Marinobacterium aestuarii: one gene and its partner. The protein of the gene in region 2 binds, or shares a complex with, the protein of the main gene of each other region. Links are inferred from orthologs where the notes say so. Each region holds a gene or a part of one and is shown on either strand. Other genes may lie near its edges. The genes, in order: mfd and uvrA.

Region 1 (12,217 bases), 3.1 Mb from region 2 along the record:
TGCAGCGGATCGCAGGCAGAATCTCACTGGTTTTGCGGTCGGTGTCTTCCGTGTCGGTGATATTGTCGATGCAGTCCTGAACGCCAGGCTACCTGGCAATATTATGCTGTCGATCGACGATCGAGGGGCGTCCGATGGGGGTCATCTCTATGGGACGGAAAATCATGCGGGCTTTGAAAGTGCATCCTATGGCTTTACCGCTGATATTGATGTCGGTGGGCGGCACTGGACGCTGCAGTTCTGGCCGTCGGCGGGCTATATGTCAGGTCATCGTGGCTGGCAGGCCTGGGGTGTGCTGGCAACAGGGCTGCTGTTTACCAGTGTGCTGGGCGCATTCTTGCTAGCCATGACCGGCCGGGCCTATGAAGTGGGGGTGCTGGTGCAGCGTCGTACGGCGGAGCTGAGCGGGATTCTTAACACCGCCATTGAAACCATTATGACGCTGGATAGAAAAGGCCGACTGGAGTCGGTTAACCCGGCCGGCGAGGCGCTGTTTGCTCAGCCCGCCGAGGCGCTCGTCGGGCGATTGATCAGTGACGTTGTGCCGGAATTTTTCATCAGCCTGGTGGCGGGCGCAGGTGGGCTGGGGTCGTTGTCCGGCGCAGGCAGTCGCTGCGATACCTGGGCCTTGCGTCCTGATGGCAGTCGAGTGCCCATTGAGCTGGCGGTGAGTCCGTTACCGATTGGAGAGCGCATGCGCTACACCCTGATCATTCATGACCTGACCGAGCGGCATAAGGTCAATCGGATGAAGGATGAGTTTATTTCCACGGTCAATCATGAGCTCAGGACGCCGCTGACTTCGATCAAGGGGGCGCTGGGGCTGGTGGTGGGCGGTGTGCTGGACGCTCACCCCGACAGGAAGGTCGGCGCCATTACGCTGGCCTACGACAACTGTCAGCGGCTGGAAACCCTGATCAATGACCTGCTTGATATCGGCAAGATTCAGTACGCAGACGTCGAGCTCAGGCTGCAGTCGCTGCCGGCCAATGCGCTGGCCGAGAAGGCGCTGGCGATGAATCAGGGCTATGCCGACAAGTATGCTGTGCGCTGCCGTCTGGTGCCCTGCGCGGGCGAGGCGCTTGTGCTGGGGGATGAGAATCGCCTGCTGCAGGTGTTTTCGAATCTGCTGTCCAATGCCTGCAAATACTCGCCTGCGGGCGCTGAGGTTGTGGTGTCCTTGCTGTCTGGGTCTGAAGAGCTGCGTATCAGCGTGGCGGACTCGGGCCCCGGTATTCCGCTGGAGTTTCAGGCGCAGGTGTTTGAGCGTTTTACCCAGGCTGATTCTTCGGATACGCGTCGCCTGGGCGGTACCGGGCTGGGGCTCGCCATTACGCGGGCCATCGTTGAGCGCCACGGCGGCAAGATTGGTTTTGACAGTATACCGGGGCAGGGTACGGTGTTTTATGTCGACCTGCCGCTGGTGGCGGTCAGCGCTGAACCTTCTGGAGAGTCTTCTGGAGGATTTTCTGAAAAGGCTGCTGGCGCGCGTGCAGATGAGGGCATTATCAATGCCGCCGCGGATGATGTTCGCGCCTGAGCGGTGCTTTTGCGGTAGCGCAGTGCTTGGCAGCTAAATGGCTTCGATCAAAAAAGGGCTCCGCAAGGAGCCCTTTTTGTATGTACAGGCACTGACTAGCGCTGAATCAGTACCAGGACGCCGAACAGCGGGTTATCCAGGTAGTGAATCTGGTTGGGTTTCATGCTCCGCGGTGTATTCAGGGTTGCCATCAGCAGCTTGTCGGTGGCCTGTGAGCTGATGCTGGTGTAGTACAGGTCGGGGCGCAGGTGCAGGGAACTGCCGCGGTCGATACTGATGTAGCCGTCCAGTTCGTAGGCGCCGTTGGGCATGAGCTGGCCACCGCGCAGGTGTACCGGTCGGCTGCTGTTCTGGTTGCCCACCGGCTGATACCAGGCGCCGTGGAACAGGGTGCGAAATCCCTGTTGACGCGCGAGGCGGTTTTTTTCCGCCGTCAGTACCAGGTTATTGCCGGGCAGGCGCTGGTAAGTGCCGCTGCCACCGTTGCCCAGTTCTGCCGCCGCACGGCGGGGTATCTCCAGGCTATGCCAGGTCTGTTCTTTCAGGGCGGCAGGGTCCTGGTTGGCGAAGATCAGCACTTCCACCTTGTAGACGGGGTCCTCGGCCCGGGCAAACAGGCTGCACAGCGTTAGCAAGGCGAGCGCCAGAGTGCTGAGCAGCGGGGGGAGGCTTGGGTGAAATCTCATGCAGAAAGCTCGTTTAGAAGGTTTTCGACGGTCTGGGCGCGCAGTTCGGGTGTGGTCATTTCGACATTGAAGCGTAACTGGCTGGCGCCTTCGAGCTTGAAGCGTCGCGGCTGGCTCTGAACCAGGGTGACCAGTTTGTATGGATCTATAGTGGTATCGGCGTTGAATTCGATGCGTCCGCCTTTATCGCCGGCATCGACCTTGGCAATCCCCAGTGCGCTGGCGCGCAGCTTGAGTGCCGTGATGCGGAACAGGCTCTTCACCGGTTCCGGCAGCAGGCCGAAGCGGTCAATCATTTCTACCTGGAGTTCATGCAGCTGGGCATCGTTGCTGGCGTTGGAAATGCGCTTGTAGAGGATCAGCCGGTTGTGCACATCGGGCAGGTACTCGTCCGGGATCAGAGCCTGCAGCCGCAGGTTGATCTCGGGGCCGTGCCGCAGCGGGGCGTCCGGGTTGGGCGTCTTGCCATCGCGCATTGATTGAATGGCCTGCTCCAGCATTTCCATGTAAAGCGTAAAGCCAACGCTCTGCATCTGGCCGCTCTGGCCTTCGCCCAGCAGCTCGCCGGCGCCGCGGATTTCCAGGTCGTGGGTCGCCAGGGTGAAGCCTGCGCCCAGATCGCTGGCCTGGGCGATGGCTTCCAGTCGCTTGCCGGCATCCGGGGTCATATTGGCAACCGGCGGTGTCAGCAGATAGGCGTAGGCCTGGTGGTGGGAGCGGCCGACACGGCCACGCAGCTGATGCAGCTGGGCCAGGCCGAACTTGTCGGCCCGGTCGATAATAATGGTGTTGGCGTTGGGGATATCGATGCCGGTTTCGATAATGGTGGTGCAGACCAGCAGGTTGTTGCGCTTGTGGTAGAAGTCGGTCATGACCTTCTCCAGCTCGCGTTCGCGCAGCTGGCCGTGGCCAATGCCGATGCGGGCCTCGGGCACCAGCGCCTTGAGCTCTTCGGCGGTGCGCTCGATGGTTTTGACCTCGTTGTGCAGGTAATAGACCTGGCCGCCGCGCAGCAGTTCGCGCAGGATGGCCTCCTTGATCATGGGCTTGTCGCCCTCGCGCACAAAGGTCTTTACCGACAGGCGTCGCGCCGGTGCCGTGGCGATGATCGACAGGTCGCGCATGCCGGACATGGCCATATTGAGGGTGCGCGGAATGGGCGTGGCGGTGAGGGTGAGGATATCCACCTGGGCGCGCAGGGATTTGAGGCGCTCTTTTTGCTGCACGCCAAAGCGGTGTTCCTCGTCGATGATGACCAGGCCCAGATCCTTGAACTGGATGTCGCCCTGCAACAGCTTGTGGGTGCCGACAATGATATCGATCTCGCCGGAGGCGAGTTTGGCCTGCGCCTGGGTCTGCTGGCTGGTGCTGCGAAAGCGCGAAATCAGCTCGACGTTGACTGGCCAGTCGGCAAAACGGTCGCGAAAATTATCGTAGTGCTGCTGCGCCAGCAGGGTGGTGGGGACCAGAATGACCACCTGCTTGCTGTTTTGCACCGCCAGGAAGGCGGCGCGCATGGCCACTTCTGTCTTGCCAAAGCCGACGTCGCCGCACACCAGGCGATCCATCGGCTGGGGAGCGGTCATGTCCTGCAGCACCGCTTCGATGGCCAAAGCCTGGTCGGGGGTTTCCTCGAACGGAAAGCTGGCGCTGAACTGGCGGTATTCGGCATCCGGGGTGCCAAAGCTGAAACCTTCGCGGGCGCCGCGACGGGCATAGATGTCCAGCAGCTCGGCGGCGGTGTCGCGCACCTTTTCGGCCGCCTTGCGCTTGGCACGGATCCATTGCTCGGTGCCCAGGCGATGCAGCGGGGCGTTTTCATCGCTGCTGCCGCCGTAGCGGCTGATCAGGTGCAGTGAGCTGACCGGTACATAGAGTTTGGCGTTATCGGCATATTCCAGCGTCAGGAATTCATTCTGCTGGCCGTCCAGCTCGATGCACTGCAGGCCCAGATAGCGACCAACACCGTGATCGAGGTGTACCACGGGCGCGCCAGCACGCAGTTCCGACAGGTTCTTGATGACCTGGTCGGCCTGTTCCTTGTCGCGGCTGCGACGCCGGCGCTGGAAGACCTGCTGGCCGAACAGCTGGGTTTCGGTAATCAGCTGGCACTGGCCCGGCAGGTTGAGGCCCAGTTCCAGTGGATAGACACAGATGCCGTGGCGTGGCTGCTGTTCGGCAAAGTCCTGCCAGCTGTCGATGCTGCGGGTCTTTATGCCGGCGACAGCGAAGAGCTCGAGCAGGGATTCGCGTCGCCCGGCGGATTCGGCGCAGAACAGTATGGGTTCGGGGTGGCTGTCCAGAAAATCGTTCAGTGTCGCCATGGGCTGGTTTGACTGAGCGTTTACCTGCAGTGTTGGCGGCTCCTCGAACGAGCTGTCCTGGGCGCCGCCGCCGTTGCCTGCGCTGTCGCTGTGCAGTACCAGGCGTGGCAGGCGCTTGAGGGCGGCAAAGAGTTCATCGACCCGGGTAAAGACTTCTTCAGGTGCCAGCAGCGGACGTTCGATATCATGACGGCGCTCTTCGTAGCGCGCTTGGGCTTCGTGCCAGAACTGCTCGGCCGCCGCCTCCAGGCCCGGGTCGCATACCACCAGGGTGTTGTCCGGCAGATAGTCGAACAGTGTCATGCTGTTATCGAAAAACAGCGGCAGATAATATTCGATGCCAGGGGGTGTCACGCCATTGCTGACGTCCTGGTAGGTCGGGCAGCGGCCGGGATCGACATCAAAGCGTTCGCGCCAGCGCTGGCGAAATCCGGTGATGGCGCTGGAATCAAACGGGAACTCCTGCGCCGGCAGCAGGCGCACCTGCTCTACCTGTTCGATGGAACGCTGGGTTTCCGGGTCGAACACCCGCAGCGTCTCGATTTCGTCATCAAACAGATCGATGCGATACGGCAGGCGGCTACCCATGGGGTAAATGTCGAGGATGGCGCCGCGCTGGGCGAATTCGCCGTGCTCATACACAGTTTCAACGGCACGATAGCCGGCATCGCTCAGCATCTGGCGGGTTTCGCTGGGGTCCAGCGTCTGCCCGGTGTCCAGCAGCAGGCTGTTGCCGCCGATGAACTGGCGCGGTGCTATGCGCTGCATCAGGGTGGCCGCCGTGACGATTAGGATGCCGCGGCTCAGCTGCGGCAGGCGATACAGGCTGAGGATGCGTTCGGAGATAATGTCCTGGTGCGGCGAGAAATTGTCGTAGGGCAGGGTTTCCCAGTCGGGAAAGGACAGCAGTTCGACCTCGGGATCAAAAAAGGCGATTTCGCTGGCCAGGCGCGTAGCGGCATCACTGCTGGTGGCGATGACCAGGGTCACGCCCTTGTGGTGACGGGCGGCGGCAGCGGCGAGGTAGCCTTGGGCGCAGCCTTTTAACTGGCCGATACGCTTGATATCGCCCGCTCCCGCCGGCATCGGATAGTCCAGTTCAAACACGGTTGCTGACTCCTTGAAGCCCCGACTACAAAAGCGCCCTATGTTACCGCCTGCGGGGTCAAAAGGGCAGGCTTGAGATCCAGGGGCCTGCGCCAAATGCTGCAGTGCGAAAGTCGTAGGCCGGCAAGTTTGCCCCGCTTGGTGGAAAAAGCGATAATGCGCCCGCAGCCAATTTCAGCCTTGACCGTATTTGGAGTTACCTGTGAGCCAAGAACTAGTATTCGCAGACTGGAAAGCGCGAGAAGCGCTGGCAGAGGCCATGGTGCCGTTAATCGGCCGTCTCTACCGCGATCGGAATGTTGAAACTTCTGTGTTCGGACGTCTTGTACATAAGCGTTCGGTCACCGATATCCTTAAGGCGCACCGCTTTGCGCGCCAGATGATGCAGGATCAGGAAGAGCTCAGCGTTCATGATACCTATCCGGTACTGGAAGCCGTCGACAAGCTGGGTGTTGCCAACGCCCACGTAGATGTCGGCAAGCTCGTAATCAAGTTTCGGCACGAAGGCAACGGTGATATCGAAGCCTTCCTGAAAAAAGAACTCGATAGTGTAATCGGTGCCCCTGAGCGCGAACCTACCGATGTCGTACTGTACGGCTTTGGTCGCATTGGCCGCCTGCTGGCGCGTCTGCTGATCGAGCGTACCGGTGGCGGCCAGTCCCTGCGCCTGCGTGCCATCGTTGTGCGCCGTGGCAATGCTGAGAATGATCTGGAAAAACGCGCCAGCCTGCTGCGCCGTGACTCCGTACACGGATCCTTCAAGGGCACCATCCAGGTCGATGAAGAAAACCAGGCCCTGATTGCCAATGGCAACATGATCAAGGTTATCTTTGCCGATGCACCTGACACCATCGATTACACCGATTATGGCATCAGCAATGCGCTGCTGATCGATAACACTGGCAAGTGGCGTGATGCCGATGGTCTGAGCCTCCATTTGCGTGCGACGGGCGTATCCCGCGTGTTGCTGACGGCGCCTGGCAAGGGCATCAAGAACATCGTCATGGGCGTGAATCACCAGGATATCATCGACGAAGATCGCATCCTGTCGGCGGCCTCCTGCACCACCAACGCCATTGTGCCGGTGCTGAAGAAGATCGATGAGCAGTTCGGTGTGCTCAACGGTCACGTTGAAACCGTGCACTCCTACACCAACGACCAGAACCTGATCGACAACTATCACAAGGGTGATCGTCGTGGTCGGGCGGCGGGTCTGAACATGGTCATTTCCGAGACCGGTGCGGCCAAGGCTGTTGCCAAGGCGCTGCCGCAGCTCGAAGGCAAGCTGACCGGTAACGCGATTCGCGTGCCGACGCCCAATGTCTCCATGGCCATTCTGAACCTGAACCTGGAGAAGGAAACCAGCAAGGAAGAGCTGAACGCCTACCTGCGTGATGCCGCGCTTTTCTCCGAGCTGCAAAAGCAGATTGACTTCAGCACCTCACCCGAAGCCGTATCGACCGACTTCGTCGGTTCCCGTGCCGCTGGTGTGGTCGACGGTCTGGCGACCATCGTTGATGGCAAGCGTTGTGTACTCTACGTCTGGTACGACAACGAGTTCGGTTACAGCTGCCAGGTATTCCGCATGATGCAGGCCATGGCGCACTGCACCCTGCCGGCGTTCCCGCTAAAGGGGATCTGATTCGGATTCCGCTGGCCTGGGTCGTTCTGATGCAGGCTTGATCGGCTCTGCCTCTGAAAAAGAGGCCTGACCGGCTGCACCTTGGGTGCAGCCGGTTTTTGTTTGTATGGGCGCTGCTTGATTGTTTTTTGTCCCCCTTGCTGTTTTCGGCTCTGTGCTGCTCGGATCATTTGCGGGCAGATTTTTTTGTATCTGTCTGATCTGGCGCAGCCTTTATTTACCGCTTGTACGACCAAGGTCGGGTTGTGTTCTGCAATCAGGTCTGATGATGCTCTGGTTGAGTGCGGCTTTATTCCCGTCGTGGTGCTTTTTTGTGCGCTGCGTTTGCCTGCGTTGAAAATTATCGAACTTAAATGAAGCAAAGGGCCTGATTGCAAAGGTAGTTTGTAGAAAAGACAGGCTGCGCTCAGTTATACTGTTGCGGATTTTTGGCGGGGCAAATCTTTCCTTGGGACAAAAACAAAACAGCATCTTGATCGTTGCCGGGGCAGCGTTCAGTTGATGACTGATGTTCAAGGGCGGAGTCCTGAAATACAGTTAACGTGATTGGGTGAGGCGTATGATCAAGATCAATAAGGGTCTGGATCTACCGATTGCGGGGGCACCGGAGCAGCGAATCAGCGCTGCTCCGACGGTGCACTCCGTCGCCGTGATGGGTCCGGATTATGTAGGCATGAAGCCTACGATGGCCGTCAAGGTGGGGGACCGGGTAAAACTCGGTCAAGTGATCTTTTCCGACAAAAAAACAGAAGGCGTCGACTTCACGGCTCCTGGCGCGGGTGTCGTCAAGGAAATCAACCGTGGCGAGCGCCGGGTACTGCAGTCTGTTGTTATCGAACTGGATGACAACGAAGAAGCGGTCGAATTTGCCAAGTACGACGCCACTCAGCTGGCGGGTCTTGAGCGTGCTCAGGTCGAACAGAACCTGGTTCAGTCCGGACTCTGGACGGCGTTTCGTACCCGCCCGTTCAGCAAGATTCCTCAGCCCGGCAGCGAGCCGCACTCGATCTTCGTTACCGCGATCGATACCAACCCGCTGGCCGCTGATCCTCAGGTCGTTATTGCCGAGCAGGCCGAGGCCTTTGCCAATGGTCTGAAACTCCTGACCGTGCTGAGCAAGACCAAGGTCTATCTGTGCAAGGCGGCAGGCGCCAAGATCAATACGGTTGAAGGCGTGCAGTTGTCCGAGTTCTCCGGTATTCATCCGGCCGGCAACGCGAGTACCCATATTCACTTCCTGGATCCTGTCTCCCGCACCAAGACCGTTTGGGCTCTGGGTTACCAGGACGTTATCGCCATGGGCAAGCTGTTCACCGAAGGTCGTCTGTCGACCGAGCGTGTTATTGCCCTGGGCGGTCCGCAGGTCGACAAGCCGACGCTGTTGCGCACCCGTCTGGGCGCGAACCTGGCGGAAGTCTGCGCCGGTCGTCTCAAACCGGGTACCAATCGCGTGATCAGTGGTTCCATCTGGAATGGCCGCAGCGCCGCAGGCCCTCTGGGCTATCTTGGTCGCTACGCGACTCAGGTGAGCGTGCTGGAAGAAGGCTACAAGCGTGAATTCATGGGCTGGATTGCCGCTGGGACCGAGAAATTCTCGGTACTGAACATGTTTGCGTCCGTGCTGAATGCGGGTAAGAAGTTCGCCTTCACCACCAGCACTAACGGCTCCGAGCGCGCCATGGTCCCGGTGGGACAGTTCGAAACGCTGATGCCGCTGGATATCCTGCCGACACAGTTGCTGCGTTCCCTGATTACCGGCGACATCGTGACCGCGATGCAGCTGGGCTGTCTGGAGCTGGATGAGGAAGACCTCGCACTCTTTACTTTTGCCTGTACGGGCAAGTATGAGTACGGCCCCATCCTGCGCGACAACCTGCTGCGTATCGAGAAGGAGGCCTGATCCAATGAGCCTGAGAAACGTTCTTGACAAAATGGAGCCGCATTTCCATAAAGGCGGCAAATATGAAAACTGGTACGCGCTCTACGAAGCGGTGGATACCATTTTCTACACCCCGGGGCAGGTGACCAAAAGCGCCGCTCACGTGCGTGATGGCGTCGACCTCAAGCGCATGATGATCCTGGTGTGGCTCTGTACTTTTCCGGCCGTGCTTTTCGGTCTGTACAATGTTGGCTTTCAGGCCAACACCGCCATGGCGAGCCTGGGTCTGACCGACGCGAGCAGCTGGCAGGGCAGTGTTGCCGGCGCTCTGACGTCGTTCAATCCGGACAGCCTGTGGGATAACATTATTCACGGCGCTGCCTACTGGATTCCCGTTTACGCGGTGACCTTTGTGGTCGGCGGTTTCTGGGAAGTGCTGTTCGCGATGAAGCGTGGCCATGAAGTCAACGAAGGCTTCTTTGTTACCTCTATCCTGTTTGCACTGATTCTGCCGCCGTCGATTCCCCTGTGGCAGGTTGCCCTGGGTATCAGCTTTGGCGTGGTGATCGGCAAGGAAGTGTTCGGTGGTACCGGCAAAAACTTCCTCAATCCGGCCCTGACCGGTCGTGCCTTCCTGTTCTTCGCCTATCCTGCGCAGATGTCAGGTGACGCGATCTGGACAGCCGTTGACGGCTTCTCCGGCGCTACGCCGCTGGGTCTGGCTGCAGCGGGCGGTGTGGATGCCATTCTGGCGCAGAATATCACCTGGTTCGATGCCTTCATCGGCAACATTCAGGGCTCGGTGGGTGAAGTCTCGACGCTGTTTATCGCCGTTGGCGGCCTGGTACTGCTGTACACCAGGGTTGCGGCCTGGCGTATCGTTGCCGGCGTGCTGGCCGGTACGGTAGTTACCACCGTGCTGCTGAACCTGATCGGGTCCGATACCAATCCCATGTTCAGTGTGCCTTTCTACTGGCACATGGTGCTCGGTGGTTATGCCTTCGGTCTGTTCTTCATGGCCACGGACCCGGTGTCGGCGTCCATGACCAATACCGGCAAGTGGTACTTCGGTGCCCTGATCGGTCTGATGGTGGTGCTGATTCGCGTCGTCAACCCGGCCTTCCCTGAAGGCATGATGCTGGCGATTCTGTTCGGTAACCTCTTTGCGCCGCTGATCGACAGCTTTGTGGTGCAGGCCAACATCAAGCGGAGGATGAAACGTCATGGCGGCTAATGATTCGATCAAGAAGACGATTACCGTTACCGTTCTGCTGTGCGTCGTCTGCTCGGTAGTTGTATCCGCCGCAGCGGTACTGCTCAAGCCTCAGCAGGTTTCCAACAAGGAGCTGGACCGCAAGTCCAACATCCTGTCGGCAGCGGGTATCAGTGAACCCGGCAAGTCCGTGGATGAGCTGTTCGCGCAGATCACCACCAAAATCGTCGACCTGGAAACAGGCAAGTTCACCGATGCGGTGAATGTTGCGACCTACGATGCCATCAAGGCTGCCAAGGATCCGGCACGTTCCATCAAGCTGGATCGCCAGGACGACATCGCCTCCATCAAGCGTCAGGCCCGCTATATGCCGGTCTACCTGGTGCAAGATGGAAACCAGATCGAGCGCATTATCCTGCCGGTTCACGGTTACGGTCTCTGGTCTACCCTGTACGGGTTCCTGGCGCTGGAAGGCGACCTGAACACAGTGGTGGGTCTGGGCTTCTATTCCCACGCCGAAACACCGGGCCTGGGTGGCGAAGTTGATAACCCGGCCTGGAAAGCGCTCTGGCCTGGCAAGAAGGTTTACGAAGAGGGAACGATGGATCCCATATTGCACCTGATCAAGGGCAATGTGAATCCGTCTTCAGCGGATGCGGCGCATCAGATTGATGGTCTGTCCGGCGCGACTCTGACCAGCAATGGCGTGAGCAACCTGGTTAAATTCTGGCTCGGCGAGAATGGCTACGCGCCGTTTCTGGCTAACCTGCGTGCAGGGGGGGTGTAAATCATGGCTTCAGTTTCCGCTAAAGACGTCCTGACGAAACCGGTTTTTGCCAATAACCCGATCGGTCTGCAGATCCTGGGGATCTGTTCTGCGCTCGCGGTTACGTCCAACCTCAATACTGCCATGGTCATGAGCCTTGCGGTTATCGTGGTGACGGCGTTTTCGAACTTTTTTGTTTCGCTGATCCGCAATCACATTCCGGGCAGCATTCGCATCATTTGCCAGATGACTATTATCGCGTCCCTGGTAATCGTAGTGGATCAGTTCCTCAAGGCCTATGCCTATGATGTGTCCAAGCAGTTGTCGGTCTTCGTCGGTCTGATCATCACCAACTGTATCGTCATGGGCCGGGCCGAAGCCTTCGCCATGAAGAACCCTCCGGTGATTTCGTTCCTCGACGGTATTGGCAATGGCCTGGGTTACGGTGTGGTACTGATGTTTGTCGGTACCATCCGTGAGCTGCTGGGCTCCGGTTCCCTCTTCGGTATCGAGATTCTGCCGCTGGTCAACAACGGTGGCTGGTACCAGGCCAATGGTCTGTTGCTGCTGCCGCCGAGCGCGTTCTTCATTATCGGCATGTTCATCTGGATCGTGCGTTCCTGGAAGAAAGACCAGGTTGAGGCGCCGGAATACGTGCTGGCCCCCAATAGCAAGCAGGAGGCGGTGTAATCATGGAACAGCTGATAAGCCTTTTCGTTAAGGCCGTTTTCGTTGAAAACATGGCGCTCGCCTTCTTCCTGGGGATGTGTACTTTCCTTGCGATCTCCAAGAAGGTACAGACGGCGATTGGCCTGGGTATTGCGGTTATAGTGGTACTGGCCATCACGACGCCGATCAATAACCTGGTTTTCAACCATCTGCTGCGTGAAGGCGCGCTGGCCTGGGCCGGTTACCCTGACGTGGATCTGAGCTTCCTCGGCTATATCTCGTACATCGGCGTTATTGCGGCGGTTGTGCAGATTCTCGAGATGTTCCTCGACAAGTTCGTACCGGCGCTCTACAACGCCCTGGGTGTGTTCTTGCCGCTGATTACCGTGAA
Region 2 (11,604 bases):
TAAACTCTTCAGTTGCGCAAAACACAAAACCCGGCCTATGGCCGGGTTTTTTTGTGGACGAATGAATAGTTTACAGGTGGGGGCTTACGTTTGTGGGAGCCCGCACCACGGGCAAATTGTCTCGGGGTATTATCCCGCGGCGTTGCGCCGATTCGCCCAGAGACCGGGCTCCCACGATCCTCTACAGCAGTGTCCTATTACTAACCCGCGGCGCTCTGTTGCGCCTGCTTGGCCAGCAGCGGTTTGAGGAAGCGGCCGGTGTGGGAGCCTTCGCAGGCCGCCACCTGTTCCGGCGTGCCGGTAGCGATGATCTGGCCACCCCCGGTGCCGCCTTCGGGGCCCAGGTCGATGACCCAGTCGGCGGTCTTGATCACATCCAGGTTGTGTTCGATCACCACTATGCTGTTGCCGTGATCGCGCAGGCGACTGAGCACGTTGAGCAACTGCTGAATATCGTAGAAGTGCAGACCGGTGGTCGGCTCATCGAGGATATAGAGCGTTTTGCCGGTATCGCGCTTGGACAGTTCCTTCGCCAGTTTCACGCGCTGGGCCTCACCACCGGAAAGGGTGGTGGCGGCCTGGCCGAGGCGAATGTAGGACAGGCCCACATCCATCAGGGTTTGCAGACGACGTGACAGGGCGGGGATGGCGTCGAAGAATTCGCGACCTTCCTCCACTGTCATGTCCAGCACTTCGTGAATGCTGCGTCCCTTGTATTTCACTTCCAGGGTTTCACGGTTGTAGCGTTTGCCCTTGCAGACGTCGCAGGGCACGTAGATGTCCGGCAGGAAGTGCATTTCTACCTTGATGACACCATCGCCCTGGCAGGCTTCGCAGCGCCCACCCTTGACGTTGAAGCTGAAGCGCCCGGGTTTATAACCGCGTGAGCGTGCTTCCTGGGTGCCGGAGAAGAGTTCGCGAATGGGTGTGAAAATACCGGTGTAGGTGGCCGGGTTCGAGCGCGGTGTGCGGCCGATGGGGCTCTGGTCGATATCGATGACCTTGTCGAACTGATTCAGCCCCTCAATGCTGCGATACTCAGCGGGATCCAGAGTGGTGGCGTGGTTCAGTTCGGTCGCGGCTATGGGATAAAGCGTGGCATTGATCAGGGTCGACTTGCCCGAGCCTGACACCCCGGTGATGCAGGTAAACAGGCCCACCGGGATTTCCAGGTTGACGTCCTGCAGGTTGTTGCCCCTGGCGCCGTTGAGCTTGAGTAATTTCTTGGGATCGAGCGGCAAGCGCTTGCCCGGCACTTCGATACGTCGGCGCCCGCTCAGGTACTGGCCGGTAATGGAGTTCTCATTGGCCATTACCTCGGCCGGGGTGCCGCTGGCGATGACTTCACCGCCATGCACGCCCGCGCCCGGACCTATGTCGATAACATAGTCGGCCAGCAGTATGGCGTCTTCGTCATGCTCCACCACTATGACGGTGTTACCCAGGTCCCGCAGGTGACGCAGGGTCAGCAGCAGACGCTCGTTGTCGCGCTGGTGCAGGCCGATGGAGGGCTCGTCGAGGATATACATGACGCCCACAAGACCGGCACCGATCTGGCTGGCCAGGCGAATACGCTGAGCTTCACCGCCGGACAGGGTATCGGCGTTGCGATCCAGTGACAGATACTCGAGCCCCACATTCACCAGGAAGGACAGGCGCAGGCGGATTTCCTTCAAAATCTTGTCGGCGATCTCGCCCTGTTTGCCGCTGAGCTCGAGCTGATCAAAGTAGCTGCAGCATTCACCGATGGGCAGGTGGGTGATTTCCGGCAGGGTGCGCTCGTCGATAAAGACATGGCGCGCCTCGCGTCTCAGGCGGGTGCCGTGGCACGAGGGGCAGGGCTGCATGTTGAGGTATTTGGCCAGATCATCCCGCACCATTTCGGATTCGGTTTCGCGGTAACGTCGTTCCAGGTTGTTCAGCACGCCCTCGAAGGGGTGGGCCTTTTCGACGGAATCGCCGCGGTCATTGACGTAGCGAAAGGAGATGTTGTCCCGGCCGCTGCCGTGGAGAATCACCTTGCGGTGCTTTTCGTCCAGATCAATGAAGGGCGTGTCCATGTTGAAACCGGCATGATTGGCCACGGCCTGCAGCTGCTGGTAGTAGTACAGGCTGCGCCTGTCCCAGCCGCGGATAGCACCTTCGGACAGGGTCAGGCTGTGATCGTGCACCACCTTGTGCGGATCGAAATACTGTCGCACGCCCAGACCATCACAGCCCGGGCAAGCACCGTGGGGGTTGTTGAACGAAAACAGCCGCGGCTCGAGTTCCTGAATGCTGTGGCCACAGGTTGGGCAGGCAAAGCGGGCCGAGAAAATCAGTTCCTCGCCATCGCCGTCCATGTAGCTGATCTTGGCCAGGCCATCGGTGAGCGCCAGCGCAGTTTCGAAGGATTCCGCCAGCCGGGTACTGAGATCGTCCCGTACCTTGAAGCGGTCAATCACCACCTCGATATCGTGTTTGCGGTTCTTGTCCAGCTCCGGCGGGCTGTCCAGATCGACGACGATGCCATCGATGCGGGCGCGCACAAAGCCCTGGGTAATCAGCTCGCTCAGTATATGCAGGTGTTCACCCTTGCGGCCCTGAACCACCGGAGCCAGCAGCATCAGCTTGCTGCCCTCTGGCAGAGCCATGACCTGATCCACCATCTGACTCACGGTCTGGGCGGCCAGGGGCAGGTCGTGGTCGGGGCAGCGGGGCTCACCGGCGCGGGCATAGAGCAGACGCAGGTAGTCGTAAATCTCGGTAATGGTACCCACAGTCGAGCGCGGGTTGTGCGAGGTCGACTTCTGCTCGATCGAGATGGCCGGTGACAGGCCTTCGATATGATCAACGTCGGGCTTTTCCATCACGGACAGGAACTGGCGGGCATAGGTGGACAGCGATTCCACATAGCGGCGCTGACCCTCGGCGTAGAGAGTATCGAAAGCCAGTGAGGACTTGCCGGATCCCGACAGCCCGGTGATGACCACCAGCTTGTCACGGGGAATATCCAGGTCGATGTTTTTCAGGTTATGCGTGCGTGCGCCGCGCACCAGAATCTTGTCCATATACCTTCCCGACGAAGAGACCAAAGCCGTTGATTATATAGCGTTCGCCGCCGGGCCAACACCGGTGCTGCGTTTGAATTCGTTTAGCCGCCCCGGCGTTCTTTGGCAGCTCTGTATTTTTAGCCTTAGTTCTCTGGCCGATTAAATGCCATTGCTGATAGCAGCTATGCTCAATAGTCGTGGGCCTGTGCTGGCTGGCGTTGCATTTTTGGCCCTGCGGGCAAGGGCCAGTAACCGGGCGCGGTCAGAGAATCAGGAGCGACAGCGGCGTCAATACATCAAAATAAACGGGATTATGATGTCTATGGATAATCAAGAACGGGTGATTCATGCGCCTGAGTTTACCCCGGGCAATGCCTTGCAGATCCCGATTTATCGGGTATTGCAGCAGGATGGTTCGATCATTCCCGGTGCCGTGGTGCCGGATCTGGACGAGGCCCAGGCCCTGAAGATTTACCGCGCCATGGTATTTACCCGCGTGCTGGATGAACGCATGCTGGCGGCCCAGCGCCAGGGGCGGTTGAGTTTTTATCTGCAATCCACCGGTGAAGAGGCCACCACGGTCGGGTTTGCCGCGGCGCTGGATGATGCCGACATGATCATGGCGCAGTACCGCGAACAGGGCGCGCTGGCCTATAGAGGCTTCTCGATTGAGGAGTTCATGAACCAACTGTTCGGCAATGATCAGGACTACGGCAAGGGTCGGCAGATGCCGATCCATTACGGCTCCCGCGAGCTGCATTACATGACCATTTCGTCTCCGCTGGCGACGCAGATTCCCCAGGCGACCGGCTACGCCTACGGCCAGAAGCTGGCCGGCCAGCAGCGCTGCACTGTTACAGTATTCGGCGAGGGTGCCGCGTCCGAGGGTGACTTTCATGCGGCCCTGAATATGGCGGCGGTGCTCAAGGTGCCGGTGATTTTCCTGTGCCGCAACAACGGCTATGCCATCTCGACGCCGTCCAGCGAACAGTTTGCCGGTGACGGCATAGCGCCACGTGCGGTCGGTTACGGCATGCAGTCCATTCGGGTGGATGGCAACGATGTGCTGGCAGTCTGCAAGGCGATGCAGGAGGCGCGCAAGCTGGCCGTGGAACAGAATGAGCCGGTACTGGTCGAGGCGATGAGCTACCGTCTGGCGGCTCACTCCTCCTCGGATGATCCCTCCGGCTATCGCAACAAGGCAGAAGAGGATAAATGGCGTGCCAAGGACCCGATACTGCGCATGAAAAACTGGCTACTGGCCCAGAACTGGTGGGATGAAGCCCAGGAGAAACAGCTGCTCGAAGAGCTGCGTCAACAGGTGCTGGCAGCAATGAAACTCGCACAGCAGCGGCCACCGGCGAAGCTCGAGGATTTGATCACCGACGTCTATGATGAGCCGCCGGCGCTGCTCAGGCAGCAACTGGAAAATCTCAAGGCCCACATCCGCAAATACCCCGCGGCTTATCCCAAGAGCGCCGGAGGAATTGATCATGGCTGAGATGAACCTGTTGCAGGCGATCAATAACGCCCTGGATATCGCCATGGCGAGCAACGACAAAGTCATCTGTTTTGGCGAGGATGTCGGCGTATTCGGCGGTGTTTTCCGCGCCACCAGCCATTTGCAGGAGAAATATGGCCGGGCCCGCTGCTTCAATACACCCCTGGTGGAGCAGGGGATCATCGGCTTTGCCAACGGCCTGGCGGCCCAGGGATCGGTGCCGGTGGCCGAGATCCAGTTTGCCGATTATATATTTCCTGCCTTCGATCAGATCGTGAACGAAGCCGCCAAGTTTCGCTACCGCTCCGGCAACCTGTTCGATGTCGGTGGGCTGACGATACGTACGCCCTACGGCGGCGGCATCGCCGGCGGGCTCTACCATTCCCAGTCGCCTGAAGCCTATTTTGCCCATACGCCGGGCCTCAAGATCGTAGTGCCGCGCAACCCGCATCAGGCCAAGGGGCTGCTGCTGGCCTCGATCCGTGATCCAAACCCGGTGTTGTTCTTCGAGCCCAAGCGGATCTACCGCGCCTCGGTGGGCGAGGTGCCGGAAGAGGATTACGAACTGCCTCTGGGGCAGGCGGAAGTACTGAAAGAAGGCACGGACATCACGCTGCTGGCCTGGGGGGCTCAGATGGAGCAGATTGAAAAGGCCGCGGAGCTGGCAGAGAAAGAGGGCATTTCCTGCGAGGTCATAGACCTGCGCAGCGTTCTGCCCTGGGATGCCGACACTGTGGCTGCGTCGGTCATGAAAACCGGCCGTCTGCTGATCAGTCACGAAGCGCCGCTGACGGGAGGCTTTGCCGGGGAGATTGCCGCCACTATTCAGGAGCGATGCTTCCTCTATCTGGAGTCGCCCATTAGCCGGGTTACCGGCCTGGATACGCCTTTCCCGCTGGTGCTGGAAAAGGAATACCTGCCGGATCATCTGAAGCTCTTCGAAGCGATCAGGCACAGCGTTAACTTTTAGTGGAGTCTTCCATGATCAAAGATTTTATTCTGCCCGATATCGGTGAAGGCATCGTGGAGTGCGAGCTGGTTGAGTGGCTTATCCAGGAAGGCGACCTGATCGAGGAAGATCAACCGGTGGCCGATGTCATGACCGACAAGGCGCTGGTACAGATACCCTCACCCTTTCATGGCCGGGTAGTGCGTTTGTTCTATCAGCAGGGCGATATTGCCAGGATTCACTCGCCCCTGTTTGCCGTTGAGCTGGCCGAGGAGCAAGCGCCGATTACGCAACCCCCTGTGGTGCAAGCGCCGGCGGCTGCGGAGCAACCGGCAGCGCAGGCCGCCGCCGAAGCGAAAGAAGAGGACTTTATCCTGCCGGACCTGGGGGAGGGCATTGTTGAATGTGAGCTGGTGGAGTGGCTGGTGAAAGAGGGGGACCTGATCGAGGAAGATCAGCCGGTGGCCGATGTCATGACGGACAAGGCGCTGGTACAGATTCCGGCCCCCCGGGCCGGACGGGTGACGCGTCTGTATTATGCCCAGGGCGAAATGGCCAAGATGCACTCCCCTTTGTTCGCCATTATGCCGTCCTATACCCACAGCACTACAACAGCCGCACCGGCCGCCGCTCCGGTCGCTGCTCCAGCTAAAAAGCCCGCGTCATCGATCAAGGCCCCTGCGGCCGCAGCCTGCCAGGCGGCTGTTCCGCAGGCTAGCGCCTCCCGCCCTGGTGGCAAGGTACTGGCAGGGCCTGCGGTGCGTCGCGTGGCCCGCGAATACGGCCTTGATCTTGCGCAGGTTCCCGGCAGTGGCAAGGATGGGCGTATTCTGAAGGAGGATGTGCAGCGTTATCGCGCAAGCCTTGAGCAGGCTCCTAAAGGTGCCGCCACCGCAGCCGTTAGCACTGAGCCTTCTGTTGCGGCTGTAGCGACAGAGAAGAGCGTGCGTATCGAGCCGATCCGCGGTATCCAGGCAGCCATGGCCAAGCGCATGGTGGAGGCGGTATCCAGTATTCCCCATTTCACCTACGGCGATGAAGTGGACATGAGTGCGCTGCTGCAACTGCGCGGCCAGTTGAAGCTCAAGGCCGAACAGCAGGGCGTGCGTCTGACATTGATGCCCTTCATCATGAAGGCGATGGCGCTGGCGGTGCAGTCCTTTCCCATCCTTAATGCGCGGGTGAATGACGACTGCACTGAGCTGCACTATCTGCCGAGCTGCAATATCGGCATGGCGGTGGACTCAAAGATCGGCTTGCTGGTGCCCAACGTCAAGGGGGTGGAGCGCCTCAGTATTCTTGATATCGCCCGTGAGGTGCAGCGCCTGACCGACGCCGCCCGCACCGGCAAGTTACGCCAGGATGACCTGCAGGGCGGCACCATCAGCATCTCCAATATAGGTGCTCTGGGGGGCACCTTTATGGTGCCGGTGGTCAACAAGCCGGAAGTGGCGATAGTGGCGCTGGGTAAAACCCAGACGCTGCCGCGCTTTGATGCAGCAGGCCAGGTGGTGGCCAGCAGCATCATGAACATCAGCTGGTCGGGCGACCATAGAGTGCTCGACGGCGCGACCATGGCGCGCTTCAGTAACCTGTGGAAAGCCTACCTCGAGGATCCGGCCTCAATGCTGCTTGAGCTGGCATAGTTGCCCTAGCCCCTGGCCCTGAGGGGCAGACATCTTGAGGATCCGTGAGCCGACTTGCCTATGCCCAATGATTACCTGCAACAGTTCTATATCCCGGAAGAGCAGTCGATTTACCTGCTCAGCCACCACGATGCCAAGAAACTCAAGGACTGGTTCCGGCTGTGCGAGGCGCAGCTGCAGCAGCTGGGCTATCGGGATATAGAGCTGATCGGCAAGGGGGCCTTCGGCTTTGTCTTCGCCGGCGTTTCTGGCCAGGGCGAGGCGTCGGTATTCAAGTTTTCCCGTATCACGCTGCCGCAGCATCTGCAGGACCGGCTGGAAGAAGAGGCTTTCATGCTGGGGCTGGTGGAGCACCCCCATGTGCCCAAACTGCTGGCCTTCCAAGCGGTGCATGGCCAGTCGATCCTGGCGATGGAGCGGGCGCCGGGGCGGGATCTGGAAAAAATATCGCTGGAGTGGGGGCCGCTGTCGCCGCGCCTGGTGGTGCGGATCGCGGCGCAAATGGCCGATATCCTGCGTACATTGCGCAGCCACGCGGGCAAGCCCATTGTGCACGGCGATATCAAACCCTCCAATATCGTCTTTGACGCCGAGACCGAAACCGCGGCCCTGATCGACTGGGGTTCAACGGTGTTCGCCCAGCTGGATGCAAACAACCAGTTTGTGGCCGCCAATGTGATGGAGCTGATGTCGGATAACATGCAGCAGACCAACGCCCGGCTGGGGGATGTCTACTTTATCGGCGAGGCGCAGCTTAACGGCGGCTTGTCGTCCCCCCGTTTCGATGAAGACGGTCTGGCGGGCACCCTCTATGCCCTGGCGTCGGGGCAATCCTGCCGTTTTGGTTACAAGGCCATTCCGCCCACCTCACTGGGTTTGCCGATCGAGTTTGCAAGGGTGCTGGAAGCCATGCTGGCGCCGGACCCGGTTGAGCGGGCCCGGGCCGGGGATTATTTTCTGGCGAACATGCACCGCATGGCCCGACTTGTGATGGAGGATCTGCCGACGCCAGCGCCGGTGCCCCAGGTGCCCGTGTGGGTCAGCCCGCGCTACCGCGATATTGATACCGTGGTCTATAGCTCGCGCAAGTCATTCCTGCGTGAAGAGGGTGCGCACGATGTTTTAAGTGCGCTGGATGACGCGCCGCTGGAACGCTACTACAAGAACTTTCTGCAGGGGATGGGGGAGACCGAAAAGGCCTTTCTGGCCGCGGTCAGCCGGCTCGGCAAGTACCCGATTGTGGGCGGCCTGGCGGTGCGCTGGGAGGCGAACGGCGTCTATATCGACTCCAGCCTGGCGCTGCACGATGAACGCCTGCGGGCCTCCTTTATTGCCTCGGTCAATAACATGGTGAGTCTGGCGCGGGCCATTTACCGACAGGGTGTCTTCAAAAGCTGTCTGTTCGATGCCCGTGACACCCTGCATATTGAGCGTGACAGCGAGACTGAGCCCTTCGTTGCCCCCGCCGGAATTTCCTTGCCCTATGAGGTCAGCGCGGCACCGGATCTGGAAAACCAGGCGCGGGTGCATTCGTACTTCGAGGATGGCCGTGACCCCGATGAATTCCTGGAATTGCCCCAGGACATCATGGACATCCTCTGGCAGCTCAACAGGATTCACCACACCGGTCTTATCATCTTCGAGAGCCTGCCAACGCATCTGAAGGTGCACAGTTATTACCGTTTGCTGGACCCGCGTCAGGAGCAGGAGTTCGCCCGTTGCCTGAATGCCATCCTGCAGCGCTTGCCGCTAATCGAAGGGTTGGGGGTTTCAGGCTTTATGAAACTGCCCTACAAGGACACGCGCTTCTTCCCCCATATCGAACGTCTCCCCGAAAGGTACTACCCCAAAAATCCGCGCAAGCTGTAGTGGCGCAACAACTTCAACCGCCGCCGGCTAACTTTGCAGACACTGCCGATTGGCCAGTTAATCGATGTACGCACGGCGCAGCCGATTCGTGCCTGAATAGCTTCTTGGTGAAGAGGTCAATACCGGTACCCGGGCTTAGGCTCAGCCAGTATTTAAACGCGAACTTTGCCCTCATATGGGTTGTTTCCCGCCCGTCGCAGAATTTCCAGAACGGCTTTGGCCGCAGGTGCGAGCAAGTGCTCATCGCGTACGATCAGCCCGTAAGGGGCCAGATTGCGGTCCAGGGCTTTTTGCACTCCTTGCGTCAGTGTGACCTGGGTTAGCATGTTGTAGCGCATGTAATGCTGCACCACGCCCTTGGGCAGCAGTGTGAGCATATTGTTCTGTTCCAGCAGGTTGGTGACCATTAACAGGTTTTCGGCGGTAACTACCCGTGTTGGCGGCAGCATTGCGGCACGGTAAAACAATGCTTCAAACTCCGCGCGCATCACGCTGCCATCGGGAGGCAGCACCCAGTCTTCATGCTGCAGGTCGGCAGGTGACAGCGCTCTGCCCGCGCGGATAAGCGGATGGTCGATACGGGCGCACACATGAATGGGTTCCTGGAACATGGGCTCATACTGAAAGCCATATCGGTCGTGCTTGTCGAAATAACGTGCCACCAGGATGTCGAGCTCGCCGTTATCCAGTGCTTCAAGTAGTTGCTCGCTGGAGCCGGTCTGGATGCTGATTTCCAGATCAGGGTGGGTCTGGCGAACCTTATTGAGGGTATCTGGCAGGAGATCTGCGCAGGGTGTGAGAATAGTGCCCAAGCGGACTCGGCCACTCTGCCCATGACGCATGGCACTTATTTCAGCATAGGCACCGTCAAGGGTGCTGAGCAGGTGATTGGCATGGCGAATCATCGTTTCACCGTAGGCGGTCGGGATAACGCCACGGGCTTGGCGCTCGAACAGGTGGACTCCCAGTGCGTCTTCAAGTTCCTTCAGCAGTTTTGATATTGCCGGTTGGGAGATGCTCAGCCCTTCCGCGGCGTGGTTCAGATTGCAGGTCTCACCCAGGGCGGCCAGCACCAGCAGGTGGCGTTGCTTCAGCCTTGCCCGGATAAACCAGTTTGAGTTCACTGACTTCAAGATATTCACTGCCTGTAGGGATAAGACATATTCAAGCTGATATGAATAATCCAATAATTGATATTTGTTAAGTATATCTAGGCTGGATAATCTTTAGCCACCTGTTTTTATTCATTTCGTCCGCTGTCTGTTGGCAGCTTAACAAGTGGAATAACCAGGGCGTGACTGTGCACAAAAACAACAAGCGGAGAATCGCATGAAATTGCTGAAGACATCCATGAGCCCCGGCCTGCTGGCCCTGATGGCGGCTTTTGCGCTGTGCCCGACGGCGGTAACCGCTGCTGAGGACTGGAAATTTCAGATCAACGTCAACGCTGGCGATGACGAATATCGCATTGCTCAGGAGTGGGCGCGTTCGGTGACCGAGAAAACCAGCGGTGAGATCAATATCGAAATCCTTCCGGGTGGCGCTATCGTTGGCAATAGTGAAACGCTGGACGCAGTAGGTGCAGGAATCCTGCAAGGTCACATCAGTGATCCGGGCTATTTCTCAGGCAAGAATCCGGCCTTTGCCATTTATGGCAATATGGTTGGCGCCTGGTCTGACCCTTATCAATTCCTGGGGTACATGCGCGATGCCGGTGGTGAAGCGCGCTACAACAAGCTGGTTGAGCCCTATAACGTTCATCTGATTCGCGCCGGTGCTGTTGGTGCTGAAGCCCTGATCAGCAAACGCAAGATCGAACATCTGAGTGACTTCAAGGGTCTGAAAATTCGGGCGCCTGAAGGCATGGTGTCCAATATTTTCGCGCTCGTCGGCGCAGCTCCGGTTAACCTTCCCGGCTCTGAAGTCTTCACCGCGCTGGAAAAGGGCGTGATTGATGCCGCGGATTACACAGTGTTCTCGACCAACTACAGCCAGGGCTATCACAGATATGCGCCTTTCGCGGCATATCCCGGGTTCCATTCGCTGCCGATGAAGTCAATCTCGATCAACAAGGCGATCTGGGATGGCCTGACTCAGGATCAGCAAACACTGCTGGAAAATTCGGTAGACGAATTCACCGATAATCTGATTAGTGAACTGAAGCAAAAGGATCAGGAGCAGGTGGCCAAAGCCCTTGACACGGGTGACGTCACTATCACGACCCTGTCCGACGAGGAGCTGGTGCAGTTTCGCAACGCCGCGCGCTCCGAGTGGGACACCTGGCGCGGAAAAAACGCCGATACCGCTGAAGCTGTGGATTCTATCCAGGCATATCTGAAAGAAAAAGGTCTTCTCTGATCTCTCCCGCGATATCAGCCTCGCCATTGGATGGCGGGGCTTGAGTCAGGAATAAGCACCATGAACGATAACACCTCACCGTCTGCCGAAAGTCAGACGCAGTCTGCCCTGCCGGTTACTGAGCAGGAAACCACAGGAATGGACAGGCTGGTCGACAAGGCCGGGAAGCTGGCTGCCTGGCTGGTGCTGATCGCAATGTTGATCAGCGTATTCGAAGTCATTTCACGTTACATCTTCAATGCCCCGACG

The links.
Region 1: the proteins of uvrA (region 2) and mfd are in contact, whole or in part, in a crystal structure (PDB 4DFC), measured with the Escherichia coli proteins. The link is inferred for Marinobacterium aestuarii from one-to-one orthologs.

What each region holds. Positions count from the first base shown.
Region 1 is NZ_CP015839.1:1,787,989-1,800,205, forward strand. Bases 2,023-6,032 are described here. They hold mfd (transcription-repair coupling factor), read right to left. Parts: upstream 5,658-6,032; coding sequence 2,223-5,657; downstream 2,023-2,222. Other genes in these bases: A8C75_RS08000 (CsiV family protein), read right to left, coding at 2,023-2,226; A8C75_RS08010 (glyceraldehyde-3-phosphate dehydrogenase), read left to right, coding at 5,860-6,032. Also shown: A8C75_RS07995 (CHASE domain-containing protein), read left to right, coding at 1-1,540; more of A8C75_RS08000, read right to left, coding at 1,636-2,022; more of A8C75_RS08010, read left to right, coding at 6,033-7,299; A8C75_RS23580 (hypothetical protein), read right to left, coding at 7,513-7,815; A8C75_RS08015 (Na(+)-translocating NADH-quinone reductase subunit A), read left to right, coding at 7,859-9,199; A8C75_RS08020 (NADH:ubiquinone reductase (Na(+)-transporting) subunit B), read left to right, coding at 9,204-10,412; A8C75_RS08025 (Na(+)-translocating NADH-quinone reductase subunit C), read left to right, coding at 10,402-11,178; A8C75_RS08030 (NADH:ubiquinone reductase (Na(+)-transporting) subunit D), read left to right, coding at 11,182-11,847; nqrE (NADH:ubiquinone reductase (Na(+)-transporting) subunit E), read left to right, coding at 11,850-12,217. UniProt on the Escherichia coli protein: Couples transcription and DNA repair by recognizing RNA polymerase (RNAP) stalled at DNA lesions. Mediates ATP-dependent release of RNAP and its truncated transcript from the DNA, and recruitment of nucleotide excision repair machinery to the damaged site.
Region 2 is NZ_CP015839.1:4,857,353-4,868,956, reverse strand. Bases 1-3,397 are described here. They hold uvrA (excinuclease ABC subunit UvrA), read right to left. Parts: upstream 3,051-3,397; coding sequence 201-3,050; downstream 1-200. Other genes in these bases: A8C75_RS21310 (thiamine pyrophosphate-dependent dehydrogenase E1 component subunit alpha), read left to right, coding at 3,355-3,397; rplQ (50S ribosomal protein L17), read left to right, coding at 1-3. Outside these bases: more of A8C75_RS21310, read left to right, coding at 3,398-4,533; A8C75_RS21305 (alpha-ketoacid dehydrogenase subunit beta), read left to right, coding at 4,526-5,503; A8C75_RS21300 (dihydrolipoyllysine-residue acetyltransferase), read left to right, coding at 5,515-7,128; A8C75_RS21295 (protein kinase domain-containing protein), read left to right, coding at 7,189-8,997; A8C75_RS21290 (LysR substrate-binding domain-containing protein), read right to left, coding at 9,150-10,121; TRAP transporter substrate-binding protein DctP, read left to right, coding at 10,327-11,355; A8C75_RS21280 (TRAP transporter small permease subunit), read left to right, coding at 11,416-11,604. UniProt on the Escherichia coli protein: The UvrABC repair system catalyzes the recognition and processing of DNA lesions. UvrA is an ATPase and a DNA-binding protein. A damage recognition complex composed of 2 UvrA and 2 UvrB subunits scans DNA for abnormalities.